Regions from separate parts of the Bacillus sp. 01N45 genome, predicted to be linked through region 2. Evidence: a T-box and tRNA genes for the amino acid it is inferred to sense, from the RefSeq annotation. Region 2 holds a T-box; the other holds one or more tRNA genes.

Region 1 (6,334 bases), on a different contig from region 2:
TAACAGGGTGTGGCTTTATAAATCAGGAGAAAGCAACGGAACAAATTGATCCGCCAAAACAAGTTACGTATACAGAGGGTGGAAAGAAAGAAGTAGCTAAGAAAGATAAGCAAGGACAAACGGTGAATAGAGAACTATACCTTGTTGATAAAAATGGTTATGTTGTACCGCAAACGTTAGCTATACCTACTCCGAAAGTGAATGAGGTCATTCAGCAAACGTTAGAGTACCTTGTGAAAGATGGACCGGTAACGAATTTATTACCGAATGGGTTCCGTGCAGTCATTCCAGCGAATACATCGATGACACTAGATTTGAAAAAAGATGGGACGGCAGTCATTGATTTCTCTAAAGAAATGAAAAACTATGCAAAAGAGGAAGAGCGTCAGATGGTTGAGTCAATAGCCTGGACGTTGACGCAATTTAAAGAAATAAAACAAGTGCAGTTCCAAATAAATGGTGAGAAATTGGCAAAGATGCCTGTTGGTGGTACACCGATTGGTGAAGGGGTGAGCCGTGCTAATGGTATCAACTTCGATGATGAACAAGTAGCGGATGTAACAAATACAAAACCGGTTACACTTTATTTTATGGCACAAAATAATAATAAGCAGCAATACTACGTACCAGTAACACGCCGCGTTGTAGAAGGAAAAGAAAATGATTATGCAGCAATTATAGATGAACTTGTAAAAGGACCGATTCATCAATCGCTTCTGAATGATTTTAATCCAGGAGTTAAGTTGATTACGAATCCGAAGTTACAAGATGGAAATCTTACATTAAACTTTAATGAAAATATATTTATAAACCCAGATAAAAATATGATTTCAAATTACGTATTGAAGTCGTTAGTTTTATCTTTAACAGAAAAGAAAGGCGTGAAAAGTGTTTCTATTGAAGTAAATGGTAAAGCGAATCTTATAGATGAAAAGGGCGGAAAGTTAATAAAACCTGTCGATCGTCCAGAAAACGTGAATACAGGTAGTTTTTAATCTTCAATAATTTGATATACTTAAGTAAGAAAGGGGAATTGCTTTTTGGGTTCCTCTTCTTTTATTGTATACATATCATACATTTAAATTTGGCTATACTAACAAGTAGTTATGAGGAGGTTATTTTTATGCGAGTAGATGGTAGAGAGAAAACAGAATTACGCCATATACATATTCATACGAATTATTTAAAACATCCAGAGGGATCAGTATTAATTGAGGTTGGGGATACAAAGGTAATTTGCTCAGCGACAATTGAAGAGCGTGTCCCACCGTTTATGCGTGGAGAAGGAAAGGGCTGGGTAACAGCTGAATATGCGATGATTCCACGTGCAACAGAACAACGTACAATTAGGGAATCAAGTAAAGGGAAAGTAACAGGACGTACAATGGAAATCCAGCGCTTAATTGGACGAGCATTACGTGCGGTAGTTGACTTAGAAGCACTTGGTGAGAGAACGGTTTGGATTGATTGTGATGTTATTCAAGCGGATGGTGGAACGAGAACTGCTTCTATTACAGGTGCATATGTAGCAATGGTATTAGCGTTTGAGAAGTTATTACAAGCAGAAAAAGTATCTAAAATTCCAGTAAAAGATTATTTAGCAGCAACGTCAGTAGGAATTGTTGAAGAGCAAGGTGTTGTTTTAGATTTAAACTACGCAGAAGATTCTAAAGCAGACGTTGATATGAACGTAATTATGACTGGAAAAGGTCAGTTTGTTGAAGTGCAAGGAACTGGAGAAGAGGCGACGTTTAGCAGAGCGCAGTTAAATGAATTACTTGATGCTGCGGAACAAGGTATCTTCCAACTAATCGACATGCAAAAAGAAGCGTTAGGTGACATCGTATCTCATATAGAGTAGAGGTGGAAAGTATGAAACAAGTTGTTGTAGCGACAAAAAATATGGGGAAAGTACGTGAATTTGCTGAGTTATTTGAGCGATTTGATTTAGAAGTAAAATCATTGCACGATTTTCCTCATATTGAAGAAGTCGAAGAAACTGGTGAAACATTTGAAGAAAATGCGATCTTAAAAGCGGATAGTCTGAGTAGACAGCTGAATGCGATCGTAATCGCGGATGATTCAGGTCTTATTGTAGATGCTTTAAATGGAAAACCAGGCGTGTATTCAGCTCGTTTTGCTGGAGAGCCGAAAGATGATCAAGCGAATATTGATAAAGTGTTACAAGAATTAAATGAAATAGCGTTTGAAAAGCGTAAAGCTCGTTTCTACTGTGCATTAGCAGTGGCTTTCCCTGAAGGGGATAAAAAGCCTGTCATTGTAAACGGGACGTGCGAAGGGTATATTTTAGAGCAGCGCCGCGGGGAAAATGGCTTTGGATATGATCCGATTTTTTATGTGGAAGAATATAAAAGAGCGATGGCGGAACTAAGTTCAGATGAGAAAAATGCCATTAGCCACCGTGGACGTGCTCTTCGTAAGCTAGAAGAAAAAATCCCTGAATGGTTTTTAGGAGAATAAGGGAGAGAGATTGATGAAAGCTTTAATCTTAAGCGATAGTCATAGCTCCGTGAAGGAATTACAGCAGTTGAAAGAGAACTATGAAGGAAAAGTAGATGTCATGATTCATTGCGGTGATTCAGAGCTAACGCCTGCTCATGAAGAGCTGCAAGGTTTCCATGTTGTAAAAGGGAACTGTGATTATGCTAACTTTCAAGATGAAATTGTAACTGATGTAGATGGCATTCGTTTCGTAGTTGTGCACGGACATCGTCATAACGTGAAAATGACATTACAAACATTAGCGTACCATGCGGAAGAGGTAGGGGCGCAAGTTGCATGCTTCGGACACTCTCACGTATTAGGTGCAGAATTAATCGATGGCGTTTTATTTATTAATCCAGGCAGTATTTTATTGCCACGTCAGCGTGTAGAAAAGACATTTGCTTTATTAGAAATGGATGAAAATCAAATGGAAGTTCGTTTTGAAACATTAGACGGACAACTAGTTGAACAAGCAGTTTTTAAAAGAGGATAAGAAAAATTATCCTCTTTTAAAAAAGGTGTTGACTTTATGTATGGTTATACATATAATAAATATTGTCGATAGGGCAACAGCGCTAACGAAGAAAAATAAAATAACATATGCGGGTGTAGTTTAGTGGTAAAACAAGAGCCTTCCAAGCTCTGGTCGAGAGTTCGATTCTCTTCACCCGCTCCATGTCCCAGTAGCTCAGCCGGATAGAGCATACGCCTTCTAAGCGTACGGTCGGGAGTTCGAATCTCTCCTGGGACGCTAAAAAAACCTTGTTATCTTTTGATAACAAGGTTTTTTGTTTGTTTAAAAATTGATGTATGTGCAAGAGGTGTAAAAAATATAAAGTAACATATGATAATTATTATATACAATAGATTAAAGTGCATTAAGAAAAGAGCGCTATTTATGCGCCCTATTTCTCTTGTTTAATTTAAAGAATCAATAGGCTTATGATGAAACTTAAATCCATATCTATATTATCCCAATTGTTCACTTAGAATGTTATAAAACTTTTTACCATTCTAGTACGATTAAGCAGCCGTTATCGGAACTTATCCCCGACAGTGTGTTACAATTAATAGAAGCGGAAAACGAGAATCTCCAATTGACTGGACGTGTGATTGGTTGGACAGTTTAAGAAGGTTGTATAAAAAAGGGAGATGGCGCAAAGATGGCTAGATCAAATGAGAATGATTTAACAGAGAAATTGGCAGAAGGTCACCGGAAATATGGTGATGGCAACTTTACAGTACAGAACATCGGTGATGAAACTAACCCAGATTGGACTGTCGTAAAAAATGTGAGGAAGGGATCGGCAGGCATTCGTGAAGGAGAAGATATATTAAGACTGCGATCAAAATATATAAAATAGTACGGAAATGGGCGGAGTAGGAGTTCAAATCTCTCCTGGGACGCTAAGAAACCCTTGTTATCTTTTGATAACAAGGGTTTCTTGTTTAGTTATTAATAAACTTCTCAAATACAAAACCATAATCTTTCACGTTATATTGTTTCTTCGTATCAACGAGCCAGTTAAAGGCGATCTCGTTCATTTCTTTAAATTGTTCTGCTAAATTTACTTGTGCGTTTGAAATACGGCTGAAAGCGTTAGATGCCATATCTAGACTTTTATGTGCATACTGTAATGTAATATCGTTGTCGTATGAAATTTCTTCTATTTTAAGTAAAGCCTTATATAAATCTTTTAATTCTTCAATATGTTTTTTATGAACATCAATTGAATAATGCTCATCCCCCATCTGGAACTTAATTTCTACGTCTAAATCAATCGTTCCTGCAGTTTCAAGTGCTACGTTTTTAATTTGATACTTACTATAACTAAAGCGGCGTAGTGTACGTTTTTTACTTGTTGCACTTGTACCATCTAGGTGGATTAATCCTTTGTTTGTGAAACAATATTCATCTGATTTTGATTTGATTAAAAAATAAATTTTCTCCCCATCTTCATGCATCACGTAATCATCAGCATCAACTTTATCGTAATCTTTCGGTGTAATGACAGAACCTACATCGCTTAGCCCTAATACATCTGCAGCCATTTTTTTAAACATACATAATCCCCCTTTTAAATTAAATTCTTAATTGTATAAAAATATATTAACACGATTTCAATAAAGTGTTTTCTTATAATTAAAAACATTTGAAGGTAAGTTAAGAAAAGTAACAAATAATTATTTCAACCCTAAGTTATTTAGTAAATCTATCAGTTTAAGAGTGGATTCTCCGAAAAATAACCAGGAGAAAAAGTTAATTTTGCAAGTAATTATAGAGAAATTCCGTGAAAACCTCTCAAGTAATATGAGGTTTTTTTCTATCCATTTTGAAATCTTACAATTCTGTAAGGTAACTGTAAGGAAGTTCGATGGTAACAAATTGCTAATCCTCTATAATAAAGGTAACAACGATAAAACGAGGAGGAAGAAATGATGAAAGGATTAATTGTAACGGGTTTAACAGTTGCTTTTGGATTTGTAGCGTATGAGAAATTAACGTATGTAGTTGATGTTGTAAAACATTTAATCGCTTAGTAAAAAAACTGCCATGAGAGGGAAAGGGAATGAGTGAATGAATGGAATGGTTATTTGGAATTATAGGTACTTGTAGTGTAGTGTTATTGTTCTTTGTCCCGAGTGGTATACTTAGTTCGACAACGAGTTTGTTCTTCTTAAGTTTGTTTGCTTGTACGATGCTTATTATTATGTTTTTAATGAAGCGAAGTAAACCAATCTTCTATTTTAGCATGATTGTTATGGCAATTATTGTTCTCCAAATTATTACCCTTGTTATATACCCCACTATTATAAAAGCTTTCCATTAATGATGAATCCTCTGCTTTAATTGCTGAGGATTTTTATTTGTACATTTTTAATTTTTAGTAAGGATTTGTTTATATCGAAATATAAAAATTAAATATTTCCATATTTCAAACAAAGGGTTTTGGGATGTTGTGTTCTTATTACTCATTTGATATATTTACTTTAAAGATAATTAAAATCTAGAAAAAGAGGCGGACGTATGGATAAAAAAGAAAATACGGTCGTATTGTTTCCACAACTATCAGAGCGATATATTGATGAAGGTTTTTTAGCACTGAAAGAGCGGAAATTCGAAGATGCATTGCGCTGCTTTGAAATATTACGTCAGTATAATGCAGAAACGGAACAAACGGAACTCGCTTCTGTTATTTGTTTGTTAGAATTAAAACATATGGAAGAAGCGAAAGACAAATGTGAACAGTTACTTGAAACAGGAGCTGTATTATTTGGTGATATTCTTGAAACATATGTGACGATTTTAGTTCAAACAAATGATTATGAAGGTGTCATTGAAATCGTTGAAAAGGTTTTGCAAACGAAAGATGTAATGCCTGAGCAAAAGGAAAAATTAGCACAGCTCGCTTTATTTGCAGAAGGTATGTTAAGTGAAGTAGATACGTCACTAGTCGATTCGAATTTTGAATTGGATGAGTTTACTAATGAAATGTTTGGAGAAAACTTTGGACAAAAGCTAAGAGCGATTCAGCAACTTTCGTTAAAAGACTTGGATCTTGCATTACCTATTTTAAAGAAATTTTTAATAGACGAAAAACAGCACCCTTATTTGAAAACTTCTATTTTATATAAAATGATAGAAAATCAAATAGAAGAAGAGATAGAGGTAGAAAAGTTTGGGAATACGATTAAGGTGATTCCAGCATTTACAGGTCATAATGAGGAGCAATCCGATAACATTATACATACATTATCAAGCCGATTAGAGCAAAATTATCCCGATATATTTGATGCGATGGTTACATATTGGAAAGAATTGCGAATT
Region 2 (6,334 bases):
ATATTTTTCTTGTAACTTACTATATTCCACAATAACTGGTTCTATAAAGTTCGGATCTTGAACATAAAAAGCTTGTAACGTATCATCATATCCAGATAGCACTTGTACATGTGAAGCATGCTCAATATCTATACTTAATAAAACAGGAATCCCTTCATCCAGTAGTCTCTTATAATTTTCCTCATTCCCTTTAAAATAACGATATTCATAACCTAATTCTTCTAAATAAGAAACAGTATCTGAAAACTTTGAGCCTGTCATATCAAAAATAAACTCTGCTATTTCATCTTGTGTACGTTTTTCTCCCCATAACTGCAACATCATTTCTAAACTTGTCGGAACACAATAATTATCCTTTTGTACAATAGGAACTATCGGTAAATGCACCTTTTTTCCATCTGGATTTTTTTCTAAATTATGATATAAAGACTCTTTTAAACTTTTTTCTTCTTTTAATAACTGTTGTAAATCTACAAGTTTATTCATTTTGTAAAGCGCTTCTGCACGTAAATGTACAAAGTAAGCTTTATACACATGATAAGGAAGCTGATTATTTATGTTATCTATTACCGCTAACATTTCTTCATACTTCCTTAAATCTAATAAATATTTTACCTTTTCAAAATGAAAATATGGTACTTGCGGGAACTTTACAATCGCATCATCAATTAGCTGTAATGCACGTTTTTGTTCTCCTTGATTCGCATATAATTGTGATAATAAATAGGTAGATAGCTCTTCACAATCTTTATGCTGCATGCCGGCTATAAATTGTTCTTCTGCTTTCTCCCATTCACCTGTATGCATATAGACGTAGCCCCATTTATCAAATACGGCACGTGAACTGTACTCCTCTGCCTTTTGCATATAGATTAGGGCTTCTTCATTTCGTTTCATTTCCAACAAACATCGTACTAACGTAAAATATGTTTTCGCTAAAAGATCAGCTTCTATTTCTTCTTTAATTACCTCTTCTAATGAGTCTTTTAACAACTGTTCTACTTCAAGTATTTTCCGCTCATCAATTAACTCATCACAATATAAAGAGAGCGTTCTCATATTTGGGAATTTTTTGTAGGCGTAGCGAATGAGGAATGAACTGTATTGGTGCATAAGCCCTTCATCAGTAAGACGTATTAATATGTCAAACTCCTTATGTGAAGGAACACTAGCAAGCCAACTCTTCAAATAAGATAAAGTATTCTTTTCTTTTATATATGAAATTTCATTATTTATTTCCTGTAATCCATCTATAAATCTCTTGTCTTTCAAACAAGCATCTAACTGCTTAAAATCTAGCATGTATTCACCTCGAATATTTATTTGTACTGCTACTTGCTTAGATTTTACACATCATATTGTAGGTATTCAACTAAAATCTCTTATAATGGATGGTATTAATTAATATTATTCAAATTTATAACAAAATATAGTAAAAGTGATTGTTTTTCTCCATATTTTGTTTAATTAAATGGAATAACGTAACATGAGGATTTTATCTTTTGGAAGCTGAAATCCGTACATGAAATTATATCGGCGATAATTTAAATATATCGACGATTTTCAAAATATATCAGCGATTATACGGTGGATATCGACTTACCGACAAAAAATGACAATCCTCAATAAATCGCTATCTTTCAACATACTATTTCACCAAATGTAATTTTCATATTCGGAGCATATACTAAAGAAGAATGTAGATGAAATGCCTTAAAAAATCGGAGTTCAGCTTCATATTGAGCTAGCGCATCATCATATGTTAATCCTCTAGCCATTAAACGTTCTATAAAATGCTGTTTATCACCCGGATCCCCTGCAATCCCCTCTTCTTTTAATGAATGATACAACCTTTGTTTATCATTATAGTGCATATTAGAATCTAAAAAGTTCACTTTATTACTTACTCTACATTCAATATTTTTTACGCCTAGTTCACTTAAACACATCGGTATTTTCATACCAATATTTCCATCTTTTCCGCTTCTCTGCATGTCATTTTCAAATAACTTCTGCAAAGCACCTAGCCTAATAATTTCTGATTGATTCTCTCCATCTAAAGAGTATGAAGACATATTTGATATCCAATGTGGTTCAAAACAGATTATTTTTCCGCCCTTTTTAATTGAATGTATCATTTTTTTTAGCATCATTTTTGGCGAACTCATATGTAATAAGAAAGCATGACAAATTGCTATATCGTATGTATCTTTCAATTCAATTTCTGTAGCATCTCCCTCAAGAAATTCTGTCTCATACGGAAGTAAACGAAACAACTCTCTCGCTTCAGATAATAATGTTTCTCCACTATCAATGCCTGTATACTTTGATCCTTCTGGAAGTAAAGGCATTAATACTAAGCCTAAATAACCATATCCACAACCATAATCAACAATATGTACTGGCTTAGTAATCTTCCAAACCATATTTACTAAAAAGCTTACATAATCGTCGTTGTAATATAAATCTCTTGTGTTTTTTAAATATGCTAGTTTACTGTTCCAATCGTATGTTTCCAAGTTTAACGCCTCCTTTTTATATATGACATTACAATTCTCCATTTAATAAGGACATTCCTACACTTGAAACAATTCTAGAAAAATTTAGATTTAATAAAATAAAACTTCTGCTTTCACATTTTCTATAAAAATAAATAGGCATACATATCTACTATGATACGTATACCTATTTGTTTCACATCTCCTCAGGTGCCTCCACCCCAAGTAAACGTAATCCCTCTTTTAATACAACCGTCACAGCATACACTAATGCGAGTCTGCTGTCTTTCTCTTCGCTCTCTTCTAATATACGAACATTACCGTAATATTTATTAAACGATTGTGCTACATCCAATACATATTTTGAAATGATTGATGGCTCATTTTTGTTGAAAGCTGCTTCAATTATTTGAGGGAATTTATTCAGTAATTTTACAACGCTCCAGCTATGATCATCTTTTAATGCAAACGTACACGTTTCAAATTCTACACTTTCTTTTCTTAAAATAGAGCACGCACGTGCATGTGTGTACTGTACATACGGTCCTGTTTCACCTTCAAATTTCAGCATGTTTTCTAATGAGAATTCGATATTATGCATACGCTCGTTTTTTAAATCGTGAAAGATAACTGCGCCTACACCGACTTGCTTCGCTACTTCTTCTTTCTGTTTTAAGTTTGGATTTTTCTCTTCAATATTTTGTTTTGCAAGGTCAATTGCTTCTTCAAGTACTTCTTCAAGTAAAATAACTCTTCCTTTACGTGTCGACATTTTCTTACCATCTTTTAAAATGAACCCAAACGGTACATGTTCCATGCCGTCAACCCAATTGTAACCAAGCTTTTTTAATACAGTGAAAAATTGATTAAAATGTAAACTTTGTTCTGGGCCAACTACATATAACGCTTTATCAAATGCATATGTGTTTTGACGGTATAACGCTGCTGTTAAGTCACGTGTTGCGTAAATCGTTGCACCATCGGATTTTCTAATTAAGCAAGGCGGCATTCCCTCTTCTTCTAAATTAACGACTAACGCACCTTCTGACTCTTCAAGCAAATCATGTTCTTCTAAAATCCCAATAAAATCTTCCATTAAGTTATTATAAAAGGCTTCTCCTTGAAAATTAGTAAACTCAACACCGAGAAGTTCATAAATACGAGAAAATTCTTTTAAGGATTCGTGACGGAACCAATTCCAAAGCTCAACAGCTTCTTCATCACCTTCTTCTAATTTCTTAAACCAAGCGCGTCCATCTTCTTCTAATTCTTCATCGTCTTTTACCTCTTCATGAAATTGAACATATAACTTAAATAGTTCACGTATTGGATCCTCTTTAACTACTGCTTCATTTCCCCATTTTTTATAAGCGGTAATTAACTTTCCAAACTGTGTACCCCAGTCTCCAATATAATTAATTCCTACAACTTCATAACCACATTTTTCAGCAATATGTTTCAGTGAATTTCCAATCATTGTAGAACGTAAATGCCCCATTGAAAAAGGTTTCGCGATATTAGGAGATGAATAATCGATAACTACCGTTTTTTCACAACCAAAGTGATTTTGACCGTACTCTTCTTTCTCCGCTAATACCGTTTTTAATACATCATCACTTACCGTCTCACGATTAAAAAAGACATTTACATAAGGACCAACAGCCTCTACTTTCGTAAAAAATGGATCACTTAATTTTCCTGCAACTTCCTTTGCGATAATAGCTGGTGATTTTTTATATTGCTTCGCAAGTGAAAAACATGGAAATGCCGCATCTCCGAATTCATCTTGTTTCGGCGTTTCGATTAAATCTAAAATTTGATTTTGCGTTAATTCATTCGTAAAAATATCGGATAAACTTTCCGCAAACTGCGTTTTATAATCCATACTATATAACCTCCTTATTTTTTTAAACACAAAAAACTCGTCTCTAAAAAGAGACGAGTTTAAACCCGTGGTACCACCCTTGTTGTTCATTACGAACCACTTTCCCGTTTATAACGAGGACAGGGGGCCTCGGCTTACTCTACTATTCGTTCAAGAAGCATCTCCGAAGTGCGCTTCATCTTTTCCTTCCGCACTAGGCTCACACCATCCCTAGCTCGCTTTCCTTCTAAAAAAGACTACTCTCTTCATCACCGACAGTATATTTAATTAATTATTGCTTATTATACATCTTTTCAAACAATTAGCAAGGGTCAATTACACCAAAGTGAAACTTAGCACTTCTTCTTTTGTATACATGAAAATTATGTTTTTCAAATCTAGAACTACGGAAATGATCTTTCAGAACGACACGCTTTCTCGCCACACGCTTCGCTTCTGCAATTGTTTCGTTAGTAATATCATGATACAAAGCGAAGTGTTTTAATCCTTTTATTCCATCTGATTCTATAACAGTTTCTTCAAACATCGGATCAAGGTACACAACATCATAACTATTGTCTTCACATTGTGTTAAAAATGCGTAATGCTCCGTTTGCTTCACATCGATTCGTTGCATTGCCTCATCAATTTCAGAAACAGTTGAAGACCATGTTTTTAAACCATTTTCCATAATATAAGCCATATACTCATTGCCTTCAAGTCCCGTTACTTTTCCGCTTTCACCAACAATATAACTAGCTACAATACTATCTGATGCCATACCGAGCGTACAATCTAATACTGTCATTCCGCTCTCTAATTGCGCGGCTTGTACAAACGGATCCTGTTCTCCGCGCATTAACCTTTTCACACGAAACATCGCTGAGTTTGGATGAAAGAAAAATGACTCTTCCGTTCCTCTCGGATAAATAGCTAATCGGTTTTTCCCTACAACAAGTACATCTTGTTCATACTGCTCATGCAGTTTATGTACTGGTACGTCATTACGTTTAACGAAAGAACGATTTAATTCTGCTGCTACCTTGTTTGCATAATCCGTCATTTCTTTGTTTGTTCTTCCTGCTGTTGTTACGATCATTGTTTCACCTCTATATAAAGAAAAGAGGGAGATTTACTCTCCCCCTTCTTTAGCAATTCTTTTCGAAAGCTTGTTCTAAGTTCGTAATAATTTCGTCCATAGTTGCACCTTCAATTTCATGACGGTGAATGAAGTGAACAACTTCTTTTCCTTTTAATAATGCCATAGATGGTGAAGATGGAGGAATTTCTCCGAAGTATTCACGCATTTTTGCAGTAGCATCTTTATCTTGACCTGCGAATACAGTTACAAGATGATCTGGTTGTTTTTCAGCACGAACAACTGCTTGACCTGCTGATGGACGTGCTAAACCAGCTGCACAACCACAAACTGAGTTTACAACTACTAAAGTTGTACCTGCCGTGTTTTCCATAAATTCTGTTACAGCTTCTTCTGTAGTTAACTCTTCAAACCCAGAACGCACTAATTCTTGACGCATTGGGATTACCATTTGGCGCATGTATTCTTCATAAGCATTTGACATCGTGTAATCTCTCCTTCAACTTTCATTCCAAATTCATCATATCACGCTCTATTACTAGGTGCAAAAGAAAGATAACGATGATTTCATTTTTTTGTAGGGATTTCACAAACCCCTTCACAGCAATGTCCAACTGGGACAAGTTTTCTATTGTTAGCGATATAATCGTATACTTTACTTCCAAATCCGAGTACGATAGATAGTTTTATAAAAGGAACGGCAAACCAATAAGATGGAACGGCCTTTGCTAATACATGTATGCTATGAATTCCGGCATACCACTTATTATTTTTTAAAATATACAATCTTTGTTCCATCTTACTTTGTAGTTCTTGAGAAAGTTCATACTTCTCAACTACATCTTCATCTCGAAATGAAACAAATTGCATCTT

What was found. The T-box of region 2 lies ahead of argS (arginine--tRNA ligase). A T-box ahead of a tRNA ligase gene usually reads a tRNA of that ligase, here a tRNA-Arg.
Region 1: it has a tRNA-Arg gene. The T-box ahead of argS (arginine--tRNA ligase) is inferred to sense a tRNA for this amino acid. The anticodon was not compared.

What each region holds. Positions count from the first base shown of each region.
Region 1 covers NZ_JBFTQW010000001.1:737,989-744,322, reverse strand. Annotated here, with positions in the region: gene gerM (spore germination protein GerM) at 1-995, shown strand, start outside; gene rph (ribonuclease PH) at 1,124-1,861, shown strand; gene AC1DMU_RS03895 (XTP/dITP diphosphatase) at 1,873-2,481, shown strand; gene AC1DMU_RS03890 (metallophosphoesterase) at 2,495-2,998, shown strand; tRNA gene AC1DMU_RS03885 (tRNA-Gly) at 3,108-3,181, shown strand; tRNA gene AC1DMU_RS03880 (tRNA-Arg) at 3,183-3,256, shown strand; gene AC1DMU_RS03875 (hypothetical protein) at 3,669-3,869, shown strand; gene AC1DMU_RS03870 (PH domain-containing protein) at 3,955-4,569, opposite strand; gene AC1DMU_RS03865 (hypothetical protein) at 5,088-5,336, shown strand; gene AC1DMU_RS03860 (hypothetical protein) at 5,534-6,334, shown strand, end outside.
Region 2 covers NZ_JBFTQW010000008.1:247,529-253,862, forward strand. Annotated here, with positions in the region: gene AC1DMU_RS20025 (bacteriocin-processing peptidase family protein) at 1-1,302, opposite strand, end outside; gene AC1DMU_RS20030 (class I SAM-dependent methyltransferase) at 1,641-2,561, opposite strand; gene argS (arginine--tRNA ligase) at 2,695-4,383, opposite strand; T-box leader at 4,430-4,644, opposite strand; gene AC1DMU_RS20040 (class I SAM-dependent methyltransferase) at 4,685-5,461, opposite strand; gene AC1DMU_RS20045 (BrxA/BrxB family bacilliredoxin) at 5,511-5,945, opposite strand; gene AC1DMU_RS20050 (thiol-disulfide oxidoreductase DCC family protein) at 6,029-6,334, opposite strand, start outside.